4 regions of the Pantoea sp. X-Soil-ISGK-259 genome follow, and region 1 is predicted to be linked to each of the others. Evidence: predicted binding sites of a transcription regulator. Region 1 holds the regulator's gene; each other region holds the start of a gene.
What was found. The regulator PurR, encoded in region 1, represses purine synthesis genes. The targets are predictions, from matches to a motif close to CANGCAAACGTTTGCNTG.

Region 1 (3,209 bases):
GCATTACAGTTTTTAAACGAACTGGACTAGAATGGCCTGGGCCCTGATCCTGGATCAGATTAATCTCAACTTTGTCGCGGTGCGTAGTGGCCCTGACAACTTAACTAATCAACGGACTATGCGTTTAATCATTACGCTTTTCATGCTGGCCATTGCGCAACTGTTTTTCAACGTCGCTGCTGCTTCGCCGCACACGCCGGTGAACGTCAGTACGCATAAAGCAGAAAAAAAGAGTGCGCGCGACGATGAACGCCGCAAACGTCGCCAGGTAAAAACGGTGACGAAAAAGACTCGCCTCAGCCCTGTTCAAAAACTTAAAACGAAAAAACAGAAAAAAGTCGAACTCACTGCCAAACAGACGCCTGCTAAGAAGACCTCGCTTAAAACCGCCCGTATAAGCAAAAGCCAGCAAAAGAACAAAGAGAAGAAACGCTATGGCCATCAGCGCCTGCTAAAAACCGCTGAGGTCACCACCAGCGAGCCGGGCACGATTAAAATGAGCAAATCCCACCGTCAGCGTTATCAGAAGGCTCGCGAAACCGCGATGACCAAACTGATGGGCCAGCTGGGTAAACCCTACCAGTGGGGCGGCACTTCGCCGCATACCGGCTTCGATTGCAGCGGCCTGGTCTGGTACGCCTATAAAGATCTGGTGAAGTTTAAGATTCCGCGTACCGCTAATGAGATGTATCACCTGCGTGACGCCGCACCCATCAAGCGTGAGTCGCTGGAGAAAGGCGATCTGGTCTTCTTCCGTATTAATGGTCGCGGTACAGCGGATCACGTTGGCGTGTACCTGGGAGATGGCAAGTTTATCCAGTCACCGCGTACCGGAAAAGACATTCAGATTAGCGCATTAGGGGAAGATTACTGGCAGCGTCATTACATTGGTGCCCGTCGTGTGATGACGCCGAAAACCATACGCTAACCAGAAAACAGTCGTAAAAAGCCGGGAGATTCCCGGCTTTTTTTTAGTGCAGAATGGCGGTAAAACTAAAGGCTACAATCATCAGCAGACAGCCCGCAGTCGTCATTAAAGCCAGTTTAAGATCGGTACTCATTGTTTGCTCCTTAGTCACACAATTTGTGGGGATATCGCATTTTCCCACAGGGCCCGGTAAAAATCTCGTTTTATCCGTTCAGCCTTGTTAGAATCCCGCCTTTGTTGCGCAACGCGCGCAATCCTGATTCCGTTTGCGCCGGTTTTCAGGCGTTTTATTTCCGCCAGCGGCCTGTAAACCGGCCAAAAACGCGGCATTTTTGCGGAAAAAACCCTGAGCAGACGCAAACGTTTAACACTACGCTTATCATAGAGTTAGATAAGCACTGGAGTCCGATTTTCATGGCAACAATTAAAGATGTGGCGAAACGCGCTGGCGTCTCAACGACGACGGTTTCGCACGTCATCAATAAAACCCGCTTTGTCGCAGAAGAGACGCGTAACGCGGTCTGGCAGGCGATAAAAGAACTGCACTATTCGCCAAGCGCCGTGGCGCGCAGCCTGAAAGTGAATCACACCAGAACGCTGGGCCTGCTGGCGACCTCCAGCGAAGCCCCCTATTTCGCAGAGATTATTGAAGCGATTGAGAATCACTGTTTTGACAAAGGCTATACGCTGATTCTGGGGAATTCGCATAACGATCTGCAAAAACAGCGCGCCTATCTCAGCATGATGGCGCAGAAGCGTGTCGATGGTCTGCTGGTGATGTGCTCAGAATATCCAGACGACCTGCTGCAGATGCTGGAAGAGAACCGTAACATCCCGATGGTGGTAATGGACTGGGGCGAATCGCGCGCCGACTTCACCGACACGGTTCTGGATAACGCGTTCCAGGGCGGCTATCTGGCAGGACGCTATCTGATTGAACGCGGTCACCGCGACATTGGTGCTATCCCCGGTCAGATGGAGCGTAATACCGGTGGCGGACGTCATGCCGGTTTCCTGAAGGCGCTGGAAGAAGCCAGCATTCAGCCGCGCGCCGAGTGGATTGTCCAGGGTGACTTTGAGCCGGAGTCGGGCTATCAGGCGATGCAGCAGATCCTGTCACAGAAACAGCGCCCGACGGCGGTGTTCTGCGGTGGTGATATCATGGCAATGGGTGCAATTTGCGCCGCCGACGAAATGGGTTTGCGCGTACCGCAGGATATTTCGGTGATCGGTTATGATAATGTGCGCAACGCCCGCTATTTCGCACCGGCCCTGACCACCGTGCATCAGCCTAAAGCTCAGTTAGGTGAAAAAGCGCTGGATATGCTGCTGGACCGCATCACCAGTAAGCGTGAAGTGTCACAGACGATTGAAGTACACCCTACGCTGATTGAGCGCCGCTCGGTGGCCGACGGTCCATTCCGCGACTATCGCCGTTAATCCTCGCTTAACCACTCCTGATTAAGCGTTTGCGCATCACCCAGGTAGCTGAGCAACCAGCCAGTCGCCGGTGATGCGCGATCCTCAGCCCAGCTGACACAGCAGGGACTGTCCGGAAACGCCACCGGCAGAGTCAGTTCAACCAGATCGCCGCTGTCGAGCAGTGGCCTGGCAAGATGACCGGGCACCATCGCCACACACAATCCCGCCTGCACGCACTCCAGCCCGGTTTGCCATTCCGGCACCACCAGCCTGCGCTGGTTATCCAGCGTCCATGTCATTCGGCGCGGCAGTGCGCGTGAAGTATCTTCCAGCACCAGTGACGGCCAGCTACGCAGCGTGTCGTCATCGATCTGGCTCGCCTGCGTCAGGGGATGATCGGGCGCGACCACGCAGCGCCAGTTGAGTGTGCCCATATCGCGAAACGCAAAACGTCCGCCCACCGGAATCGCCTGGGTGGCCCCAATGGCCACTTCTACCCGGCCATCGGCCAGCGCATCCCAGACGCCGTTAAAAACTTCATAACTGATGATCAGCTCCATGTCGGGGAAATGGCGATAGAAATCTTTAACCAGTTGCCGGGTGCGCTGAGGTTTAGCGATACGGTCAACCGCGATGCTGAGCTGACCGCGCCAGCCGTTGGCCAGCTGCTGACACTGTCGTCGTGTGGCTAGCATTTTTTTGATGACGCTGCGCCCTTCACGGACAAAATGCTCGCCTGCCGGAGTCAGTACCACTTCACGGTGCTGACGCTCAAACAGCGGCACCGCCAGCCAACTCTCCAGCTGCCGCACCGTGTAACTGATGGCAGAGGGCACCCGATGTAACTCCTGCGCAGCAG
Region 2 (3,209 bases), 210 kb from region 1:
TGAGCGCTGCCCGGGTTCAGGCTAAAAATAAAATAGCCCGATGACAGAGATTCTTATTATATCATCGCCGTTTCTTCGCTCACCAGTGGTGAGTCATTTGTTTACGTTCAGGAGAGGTTAGGGTGCTGATTAAAACCGCCTTGCTGTTTTTTATTACCGCGCTGGCGGAGATCATCGGCTGTTTTTTGCCCTGGTTATGGCTAAAAAAAGGGGGCTCAGCCTGGCTGTTACTGCCTGCAGCGGCGAGTCTTGCGCTGTTTGTCTGGCTGCTGACCCTGCATCCTGCCGCCAGTGGACGGGTCTATGCCGCTTACGGTGGCGTCTATGTGCTGACTGCGCTGCTTTGGTTGCGGGTAGTGGATGGCGTGAAGTTAAGCGCGTGGGACTGGAGCGGGGCAGTGATCGCCTTCAGCGGCATGCTGATCATCGTGATGGGCTGGGGGCGCGGGTAGCGCCAGCCGGACGGACTGGCGCTGCAGAGGCTTAAGGCTTATGGACTTTCAGGCCTGCCAGCGTCTGGCTGACCGGCATCATTTCAAGACTGTTGATGTTGACATGCTTAGGCAGCGTGGCAACCCACCAGACCGCTTCTGTGACATCTTCGGGTGTTAAAGCCTTTGCGCCTTCATAAACCTGGCCCGCTTTGTCATCATCGCCCTTAAAGCGCACATTGGAAAACTCCGTGCCGCCGACAAGGCCGGGTTCTATATCGGTGACGCGCAGTGCCGTACCGTGCAGATCGGTTCGCAGGTTAAGGCTGAACTGACGGACAAACGCTTTGGTTGCACCATACACGTTGCCGCCGGCATAAGGCCAGCTACCGGCAATCGAGCCAATGTTGATGATGTGGCCGATATCGCGCTCTACCATGTGGGGCAGCAGGGCGCGGGTCATGTAAACCAGGCCTTTGGTGTTGGTGTCGATCATGTTTTCCCAGTCTTCAACATTCGCTTTGTGCGCAGGTTCAATCCCCAGCGCCAGACCGGCGTTGTTAACCAGTACATCAATATTGCGCCACTCTGCCGGTAAGTGCGTGACCATCTCTTCAATGGCGGCACGGTTACGCACATCCAGCTGCACCGTATAAAGATTCTCGCCCAGCTCCTCCTTCAGCGCTTTTAAACGCTCGGCGCGGCGTCCGCTGGCAATGACTTTGTGACCATTCTCAATAAAGCGGCGGGTGATGCTTTCACCAAAACCGGCGGTCGCGCCGGTGACAAAAATAATCATCTCACTGTTCCTTATGCCATTTTCAGAGTCGATGACTTCACCATAGCATTTCATTTCCGCTTCTGCGCGTTGAAAAATCGCCAGGCCTGTAAATGGATTTTACCGGTTAACTGACTGCGCCTTTTCAGGGCAGGCTGCACCTAAAAAGGGCACGTTTCCCTTCGGCAGGCCATACTCAGAATGATCAGTTTACATAAAATTGAGTCGCAACCGTTTGCCTCCGTTCCGCAAACGGTTGCTAAGCCATCTGTGGTGATTTATGTTGCGCAACAGGCGGTAAATGATTTATTTGATTGATTTATAATGATTTTACGGCTCACCAGTTCTGGCACGCAGGTTGCAAGGCTATAACAGGAGATTTCCCTGCAACTATTCTATCGCGCTTTCAGAAAGGACAACCCATGCTATCAGCAACCGACACGGCGATTCGCGCCAGCTTCTTTGACTTTACTGGTGTCGTGGATCAGCCCGACGACCTGGCCGGTAAGGCGCGCTATCTGGACGATGCGGTGCTGTTGCTGCGTGACGGACGCGTAGCAGGGCTGGATAGCTGGGAGAACAGCGAGGCGATGCTGGCAGGCCATCCGATTACCGATCTGCGCGGCAAACTGATCGTACCTGGCTTTGTCGATACGCATATTCACTATCCACAGACAGAGATGATTGGTGCGTTTGGTGAACAGCTGCTGGAGTGGCTGAATCACTACACTTTTCCGGTTGAAGCGCAGTATCACTGTCCTGACCATGCGGCCAAAATGTCCGCCTTTTTCCTGCATCAGCTGCTCTCAAATGGCACTACCAGCGCACTGGTGTTTGGTACTGTCCATCCGCAATCGGTGGAGGCGCTGTTCAGTGCCGCAGAAGCCCTGAACATGCGACTGATTGCCGGGAAGGTGATGATGGATCGCAATGCGCCCGACAATCTTACCGAAACCCCGGAGCAGAGCTACCAGCAGACACGGGCGCTGATTGAGCGCTGGCATAATCGTGGACGGCTGAGCTACGCCCTGACGCCGCGTTTTGCGCCGACCTCCTCCCCGCAACTGCTGGAAAAAGTGCAGCAGCTGCGCCAGGCATTTCCGGATACCTGGCTGCATACCCATCTCAGTGAAAATCCACAGGAGGTGGCCTGGGTAAAAGCGCTGTTCCCGGAGCGTGAGGGCTATCTGGATGTTTATCATCATCACCAGCTAACCGGGCGTCGCAGCGTCTTCGCGCACTGTCTGCATCTGGACGATAAAGAGTGGCAGTGTCTGCACGATACCGATTCTTCTATTGCTTTCTGTCCCACCTCAAACCTCTTCCTCGGCAGCGGCCTGTTTAACATTAAACGCAGCTGGCAGCAGGGCGTGAAGGTGGGAATCGGCACGGATGTCGGCGCGGGCACCACCTTTAATATCCTGCAGACGCTGGGCGAGGCTTACAAAGTAGGCCAGTTGCAGCATTACCGGCTCAGCGCCGCTGAAGCCTTTTATCACGCCACGCTGGGCGGAGCGCGTGCGCTGGATCTCGACCACGCCATCGGAAATTTTAACATCGGCAAAGAAGCCGATTTTGTCGTGCTCGATCCGGCAGTCTCTGCGCTGCAGCAGCTGCGTATTGGCAATAGCAAAGATATCTGGGAAAAGCTGTTTGTATTAATGACGCTAGGCGACGATCGCAATATTGCCCAGACCTGGGTAAATGGTCGTCCGGTCTGGCAGCGCGACGCACAGGAGCAAGCCGCATGATTGAGTTTTTGTTAAACAACCAGCTGGTCAGGGAAGAGGCACTTGACCCCAATCTTACGGTGCTCAACTATCTGCGCACCCGTCAGCATCGTCCTGGTACCAAAGAGGGCTGCGCCTCTGGTGACTGTGGCGCCTGCAGTGTCACCCTGGGAAAAGCCGTCAGGGGTGAGATGCAGTATGAAACGGTCAATAGCTGTCTGACGCTGGTCTCGTCATTACAGGGTAAACAGCTGATCACCGTAGAGGATC
Region 3 (3,209 bases), 1.2 Mb from region 1:
GGCAGCAGGGAAGGGTGGATATTCAGCAGGCGATTATGGAAATGCGCCACAAAAGCGCTGCTGAGAATGCGCATATATCCGGCCAGCACAATCAGGTCTGGACGGTATGCGTCGATTTCAGTGATGAGCTGACGATCAAAGGCTTCGCGGTCAGCGAAGTCACTGGCGGCAAGCGCATGGGCGGGAATGCCCGCCTCCTGCGCCCGCGTCAGGCCATAAGCGGCGGCACGGTTGCTGAACACGGCAGCGACGCTGCCGTGAATCTGCCCGCTTTCACAGGCGTCAAGGATGGACTGAAGGTTACTTCCGTTGCCGGAAATCAGTACAACCAGCTTTTTCATCCGTTAATAACCACACGCTCTTCAGCATCCGACGCTTTAATCACGCCGAGCTTCCAGGCTTTCTCGCCTGCGGCCTGCATCAGCGCAATCGCCTTGTCCGCCTCTGCCGGGCTCAGGGCAATGATCATGCCGACGCCGCAGTTAAAGGTGCGGTACATCTCGAAACGGCTGACGTTGCCCGCCTGCTGTAACCAGCTGAATACCGCCGGCCATTCCCAGCTCTTCTCGTCGATCACGGCCTGAGTATTGTCAGGCAGTACGCGCGGAATATTCTCCCAGAAGCCGCCGCCGGTCAGGTGCGCAATAGCGTGTACATCGACCTGCTCAATCAGGCTCAGGATATTTTTCACGTAGATGCGGGTCGGTTCCAGCAGATGATCAGCCAGCGGTTTGCCTTCCAGCTGTTCAGCCAGTGGATCCGTGTTGCTGACTTCCAGAATTTTGCGCACCAGCGAATAGCCATTGGAGTGCGGGCCGCTTGATCCGAGGGCGATCAGTACGTCACCATCCTGCACCTTGCTGCCATCAATGATTTCTGACTTTTCCACCACGCCGACACAAAAACCCGCCACGTCGTAATCTTCGCCGTGATACATGCCTGGCATCTCAGCAGTTTCACCGCCTACCAGCGCACAACCCGACTGCAGACACCCTTCGGCGATGCCGGTGATCACCGCAGAGGCGGTTTCCACATCCAGTTTGCCGGTGGCGTAGTAGTCGAGGAAGAAGAGCGGCTCAGCGCCCTGTACCACCAGGTCGTTAACGCACATCGCGACCAGGTCAACACCAATGGCATCGTGGCGTTTGAGATCCATCGCCAGGCGCAGCTTGGTGCCGACGCCATCGGTGCCGGAGACCAGCACCGGTTCACGGTATTTTTGCGGCAGCGCGCAAAGCGCACCAAAACCGCCCAGTCCACCCATCACTTCCGGGCGACGCGTCTTTTTCACTACGCCTTTAATACGGTCAACCAGAGCGTTACCAGCATCAATATCAACACCGGCGTCTTTGTAACTGAGAGAGGTTTTGTCGGTCACTGCGAGGTCCCCACGCGAATTGCGGTTGGTGGTTAAAATAAAGCGCGGCAATTCTATCAGTGCAGGCAAACGTTTGCGAGTCCGGGATTGCGCATCGGGCGATTTTCATTAATCCTCTATTTGTTCCGGTAAAAGCCGCGGCTTTGCGCAAGAGCAGGTGGCGCAGGGCGCAAAAGGCGGTATAATCCCGCGATTTTTTTTTAGCTCAACTCATTCCGGGAGAACACCAATGAAGATCGTGGAAGTCAGACACCCGCTGGTCAAACATAAACTGGGCCTGATGCGTGAGCATGATATCAGCACAAAGCGTTTTCGCGAGCTGGCCTCTGAAGTGGGCAGCCTGCTGACCTACGAAGCGACCGCCGATCTGGAAACAGAGCGCGTCACCATTGAGGGCTGGAATGGCCCGGTAGAGATCGACCAGATCAAAGGCAAAAAAATCACGGTGGTCCCGATTCTGCGTGCCGGCCTGGGCATGATGGAAGGGGTGCTGGAGCACGTTCCCAGCGCCCGTATCAGCGTGGTGGGTGTTTACCGTGATGAAGAAACCCTGGAGCCAGTTCCCTACTTCCAGAAGCTGGTCTCTAACATTGAAGAGCGCCTGGCGCTGGTGGTTGACCCGATGCTGGCGACCGGCGGTTCCATGATCGCCACCGTCGATCTGCTGAAGAAAGCGGGCTGCACCAGCATCAAAGTGCTGGTTCTGGTTGCTGCACCAGAAGGGATTGCCGCGCTGGAGAAAGCGCATCCTGACGTCGAGCTTTATACCGCGTCAGTGGACCAGGGACTGAATGAAAAGGGTTACATCATTCCCGGGCTCGGCGATGCCGGGGACAAAATTTTCGGAACCAAATAAAACGCACAGCCGACCAGAGAGTCGGCTTTTTTTTGGCAAAAAACACCCCACGGATTCGGCCTGCCGCAAGGCGCACCGGCGTGCCTGCTGCTGTGCCTGAGGCCCGAATCGTCGGGGAAAAAATAAGGGGATAAATGATGACTCGTCGCGCCATTGGCGTCAGTGAACGACCGCCGTTACTGCAAACCATTCCACTCAGCCTGCAACACCTGTTTGCCATGTTTGGTGCCACGGTACTGGTACCCATTCTGTTTCACATCAACCCGGCGACAGTGCTGTTGTTTAACGGGGTCGGCACACTGATTTATCTCTTTATCTGTAAAGGCAAAATTCCCGCCTATCTGGGTTCGAGCTTTGCTTTTATCTCGCCGGTGCTGCTGTTATTGCCGCTGGGTTATGAGGTCGCACTGGGCGGGTTTATTCTGTGCGGCGTGCTGTTTTGCATCGTGGCGCTGATTGTCAAACGCGCCGGAACCGGCTGGCTTGATGTGATGTTCCCTCCGGCGGCGATGGGCGCAATTGTCGCCGTCATCGGTCTGGAGCTGGCGGGTGTGGCCGCGAATATGGCGGGCCTGCTGCCTGCTGAAGGCAGTACGCCCGACAGTAAAACTGTGCTGATCTCGCTGGTCACGCTGGCGGTAACCGTTTTCGGTTCCGTGCTGTTCCGTGGCTTCCTGGCGATCATCCCGATTCTGGTCGGGGTCGTGGCGGGTTATCTGCTTTCCGCGTTTATGGGCATCGTTGACTGGAGCGGCGTGGTCAAAGCGCCCTGGTTTGCACTGCCGACCTTTTATACGCCGCGCTTTGAGTGGGTAGCGATGCTGACGATTTTGCCTGCGGCGCTGGTAGTGATTGCCGAGCATATCGGTCATCTGGTGGTCACCGCCAATATCGTGAAGAAAGATCTGATTCGCGACCCCGGTCTGCATCGTTCAATGTTCGCCAACGGTTTATCGACCGTCATCTCCGGCTTCT
Region 4 (3,209 bases), 1.5 Mb from region 1:
CTGGTGGCAGGACGTAACCTGGGCCTGCTGGCAATGGATCATCTGCCGTGGCTACGAAATCAACTGGCTGAGCGTACGCTTGGCTGGGTTAAGCGTTAATAAAGAGGCTCAGATGCAAAGTTTTGATGTGGTGATCGCCGGTGGCGGTATGGTGGGGCTGGCGGTGGCCTGCGGCTTGCAGGGCAGCGGACTGCGCATCGCCGTGCTGGAAAAATCGCCGGAGCCACCGCTGGCGCTGAGTGCGTCACCGTCGATTCGCGTGTCGGCGATAAACGCCGCCAGCGAACGGCTGCTGCAGAAGCTGGATGTCTGGTCGACCATTCTTTCGCTGCGCTGCCGCGCATATCACGGCATGGAAGTGTGGGATAAGGACAGCTTCGGCTCCATCGCTTTTGATGATGAGCAGCAGGGCTTGTCACATCTGGGCCATATCGTCGAAAACCCGGTGATTCACACTGCGCTCTGGCAACGTGCCAGCGCCTGCAGCGACGTGACGATAATGGCACCTTCGCAGTTACAGCAGGTGGCATTTGGTGACAACGAAGCCTTTGTTACGCTGCAGGATGGCAGTATGTTAAGCGCGCGATTACTGATTGCCGCTGACGGTGCTAACTCCTGGCTGCGCAACAAAGCCGATATTCCGCTGACTTTCTGGGATTACGATCACCGTGCGTTAGTGGCTAACGTCCGCACTGAGAAGCCGCACGACGCGGTGGCCCGCCAGGTGTTCCACGGCGACGGTATTCTGGCTTTCCTGCCGATGCAGGATCCGCATCTGAGCTCCATCGTCTGGTCGCTCTCGCCACAGGAAGCGAGCCGTCTGGAAACCATGCCGGAAGCGCTGTTCAATCAGCAGCTCTCAGTGGCGTTTGATATGCGCCTCGGCCTGTGTCAGCTGGAAAGCGAGCGCAAATCGTTCCCGCTGGTAGCGCGCTATGCCCGCAACTTTGCGGCACACCGTCTGGCGCTGGTGGGCGATGCGGCTCACACCATTCATCCGCTGGCGGGGCAGGGCGTAAACCTTGGCTTTATGGATGCCGCCGAGTTGATTGGCGAGATTCGCCGCCTGCATCAGCAGGGCAAAGATATTGGTCAGCACCTCTATCTGCGTCGCTACGAGCGCAGCCGTAAACACAGCGCCGCAATGATGCTGGCTGGCATGCAGGGCTTCCGGGAGATGTTCGCTGGCAATAATCCGGCGAAAAAACTGCTGCGTGACGTCGGTCTGAAACTGGCTGATCGTCTGCCAGGGGTAAAACCTATGATGCTGAAGCAGGCGATGGGCCTGAATGATTTGCCCGCCTGGCTTCGCTAAATTCTCGCCTTTTGATAAGCCAGCGTCTGCTGGCTTTTTTTATGTCTGAATCCCTCTGCACCACCAAAAGGCAATGCTGCACCAGTCCGGGTCTTCGTTTGATTTATTCTAATTTTGCTAGCAATTTCGCATTACTTTTTCTCATTCATCTCTTCGCGGTCAGCGGGATTTTTTTAACATCCTGAACGCCTTGCCGCATAAATTTGCTGTGTATATTTAAAGTCCCTGCATTTATTGCGCGATTAATCACAAAATTGCAGTTTTTTATCCTGTCACAGGCTGTTTCTGGTTAGGCTGTGCATCTGCGTTCGACCCCGGTTTGCTTATGGTTAATCGTCAGATTCGGTGGTAACGTCAGTCGTAAGAGAACGTTTGCGTCGGCACTCAATTCCGGCGCAATTTTGCCCTCACTCGCTTCTGCACAGGATGGTTATGACTCAGCAAACACCTCTGTTTGAACAGCATCAGGCCTGCGGTGCCCGCATGGTGGATTTTCATGGCTGGATGATGCCATTGCACTATGGCTCCCAGATGGATGAACATCATGTGGTGCGCACTGACGCCGGGATGTTTGATGTCTCTCACATGACCATCGTCGACCTGACAGGACCGCGTACCCGCGAATTCCTGCGCTATCTGCTGGCGAATGATGTGGCAAAACTGACGCAGCCAGGCAAAGCGCTTTACACCGGGATGCTGAATGCGTCGGGTGGCGTCATTGACGATTTGATTGTTTACTTTATGAGCGAATCGTTCTTCCGGCTGGTGGTGAACTCCGCAACCCGTGAAAACGATCTCGCCTGGATCACACAACATGCGCAGGGTTATGGCATTACGCTGACGGAACGCGATGACCTGGCGCTGATTGCTGTGCAGGGTCCGCAGGCGCAGCAGAAAGCGCAGACGCTGTTCAGCGAGGAGCAGCGTCAGGCTGTGGCTGGCATGAAGCCGTTTTTTGGTGTGCAGTCAGGTGACCTGTTTATCGCGACCACTGGTTACACCGGCGAAGCAGGATATGAAATTGCGATGCCCGCCGGTGAGGCAGCCGATTTCTGGCAGCGCCTGCTGGCAGCTGGCGTAAAACCTGCCGGACTGGGCGCACGCGACACACTGCGCCTGGAAGCCGGAATGAATCTTTATGGTCAGGAGATGGACGAAGGCGTTTCACCGCTGGCCGCCAACATGGGCTGGACGGTGTGCTGGGAACCTTCTGACCGCGATTTCATAGGCCGGGAAGCGCTGGAACTGCAGCGTGAACGCGGCACAGAAAAGCTGGTGGGGCTGATCCTCACAGAAAAAGGGGTGCTGCGTAACGGCCAGCCGGTGCGTTTCACCGATGACCAGGGGCAGCCACAGGAGGGGATCATCACCAGTGGTTCTTTCTCACCGACGCTGGGTTGCAGCATCGCCCTGGCGCGCGTACCGGCCTCGGTCGGCAGCACCGCCATCGTTGAGATCCGTAACCGCCAGATGCCCGTCCAGGTTACCCGTCCCGTTTTTGTCCGCGCCGGTAAACCGGTCGCTCAGTAAATTTTATTCAGGAGAAATGGCCAATGAGCAATGTGCCGAATACGTTGAAGTACCGCGACAGCCATGAATGGGTGCGCAAAGAAGCCGATGGCAGCTACACCGTGGGTATTACTGAACATGCGCAGGAGTTACTGGGCGACATGGTATTTGTCGATCTGCCTGAAGTGGGCGCGACGTTTGCCGCCGGTGAAGAGTGCGCGGTGGCAGAGTCCGTTAAAGCGGCGTCAGATATCTATGCGCCAATTAGCGGTGAGATTGTGGCGGTCAACGATGCCCTGACTGACTCACCGGAGCAGGTCAACAGCGAGCCTTATGACGGCGGCTGGTTATTTAAAATCAAAGCCAGTGACGCGTCTGAAATCGA

Region 2: guaD (guanine deaminase) is a predicted target of PurR. The motif match lies at 1,434-1,451, and genes of this name have one in related genera.
Region 3: purM (phosphoribosylformylglycinamidine cyclo-ligase) is a predicted target of PurR. The motif match lies at 1,441-1,458, and genes of this name have one in related genera.
Region 4: gcvT (glycine cleavage system aminomethyltransferase GcvT) is a predicted target of PurR. The motif match lies at 1,677-1,694, and genes of this name have one in related genera.

Annotation. Positions count from the first base shown of each region.
Region 1 is NZ_AP035986.1:1,764,965-1,768,173, reverse strand. Features, by position in the region: gene AC6I77_RS08220 (C40 family peptidase) at 119-928, shown strand; gene cydH (cytochrome bd-I oxidase subunit CydH) at 972-1,061, opposite strand; gene purR (HTH-type transcriptional repressor PurR) at 1,343-2,368, shown strand; gene punR (DNA-binding transcriptional activator PunR) at 2,365-3,209, opposite strand, start outside.
Region 2 is NZ_AP035986.1:1,970,462-1,973,670, reverse strand. Features, by position in the region: gene AC6I77_RS09215 (YnfA family protein) at 126-452, shown strand; gene ydfG (bifunctional NADP-dependent 3-hydroxy acid dehydrogenase/3-hydroxypropionate dehydrogenase YdfG) at 484-1,230, opposite strand; gene guaD (guanine deaminase) at 1,632-2,960, shown strand; gene xdhA (xanthine dehydrogenase small subunit) at 2,957-3,209, shown strand, end outside.
Region 3 is NZ_AP035986.1:2,971,564-2,974,772, reverse strand. Features, by position in the region: gene purN (phosphoribosylglycinamide formyltransferase) at 1-341, opposite strand, end outside; gene purM (phosphoribosylformylglycinamidine cyclo-ligase) at 338-1,378, opposite strand; gene upp (uracil phosphoribosyltransferase) at 1,608-2,234, shown strand; gene uraA (uracil permease) at 2,372-3,209, shown strand, end outside.
Region 4 is NZ_AP035986.1:3,305,281-3,308,489, reverse strand. Features, by position in the region: gene ubiH (2-octaprenyl-6-methoxyphenyl hydroxylase) at 1-99, shown strand, start outside; gene ubiI (FAD-dependent 2-octaprenylphenol hydroxylase) at 113-1,315, shown strand; gene gcvT (glycine cleavage system aminomethyltransferase GcvT) at 1,748-2,845, shown strand; gene gcvH (glycine cleavage system protein GcvH) at 2,869-3,209, shown strand, end outside.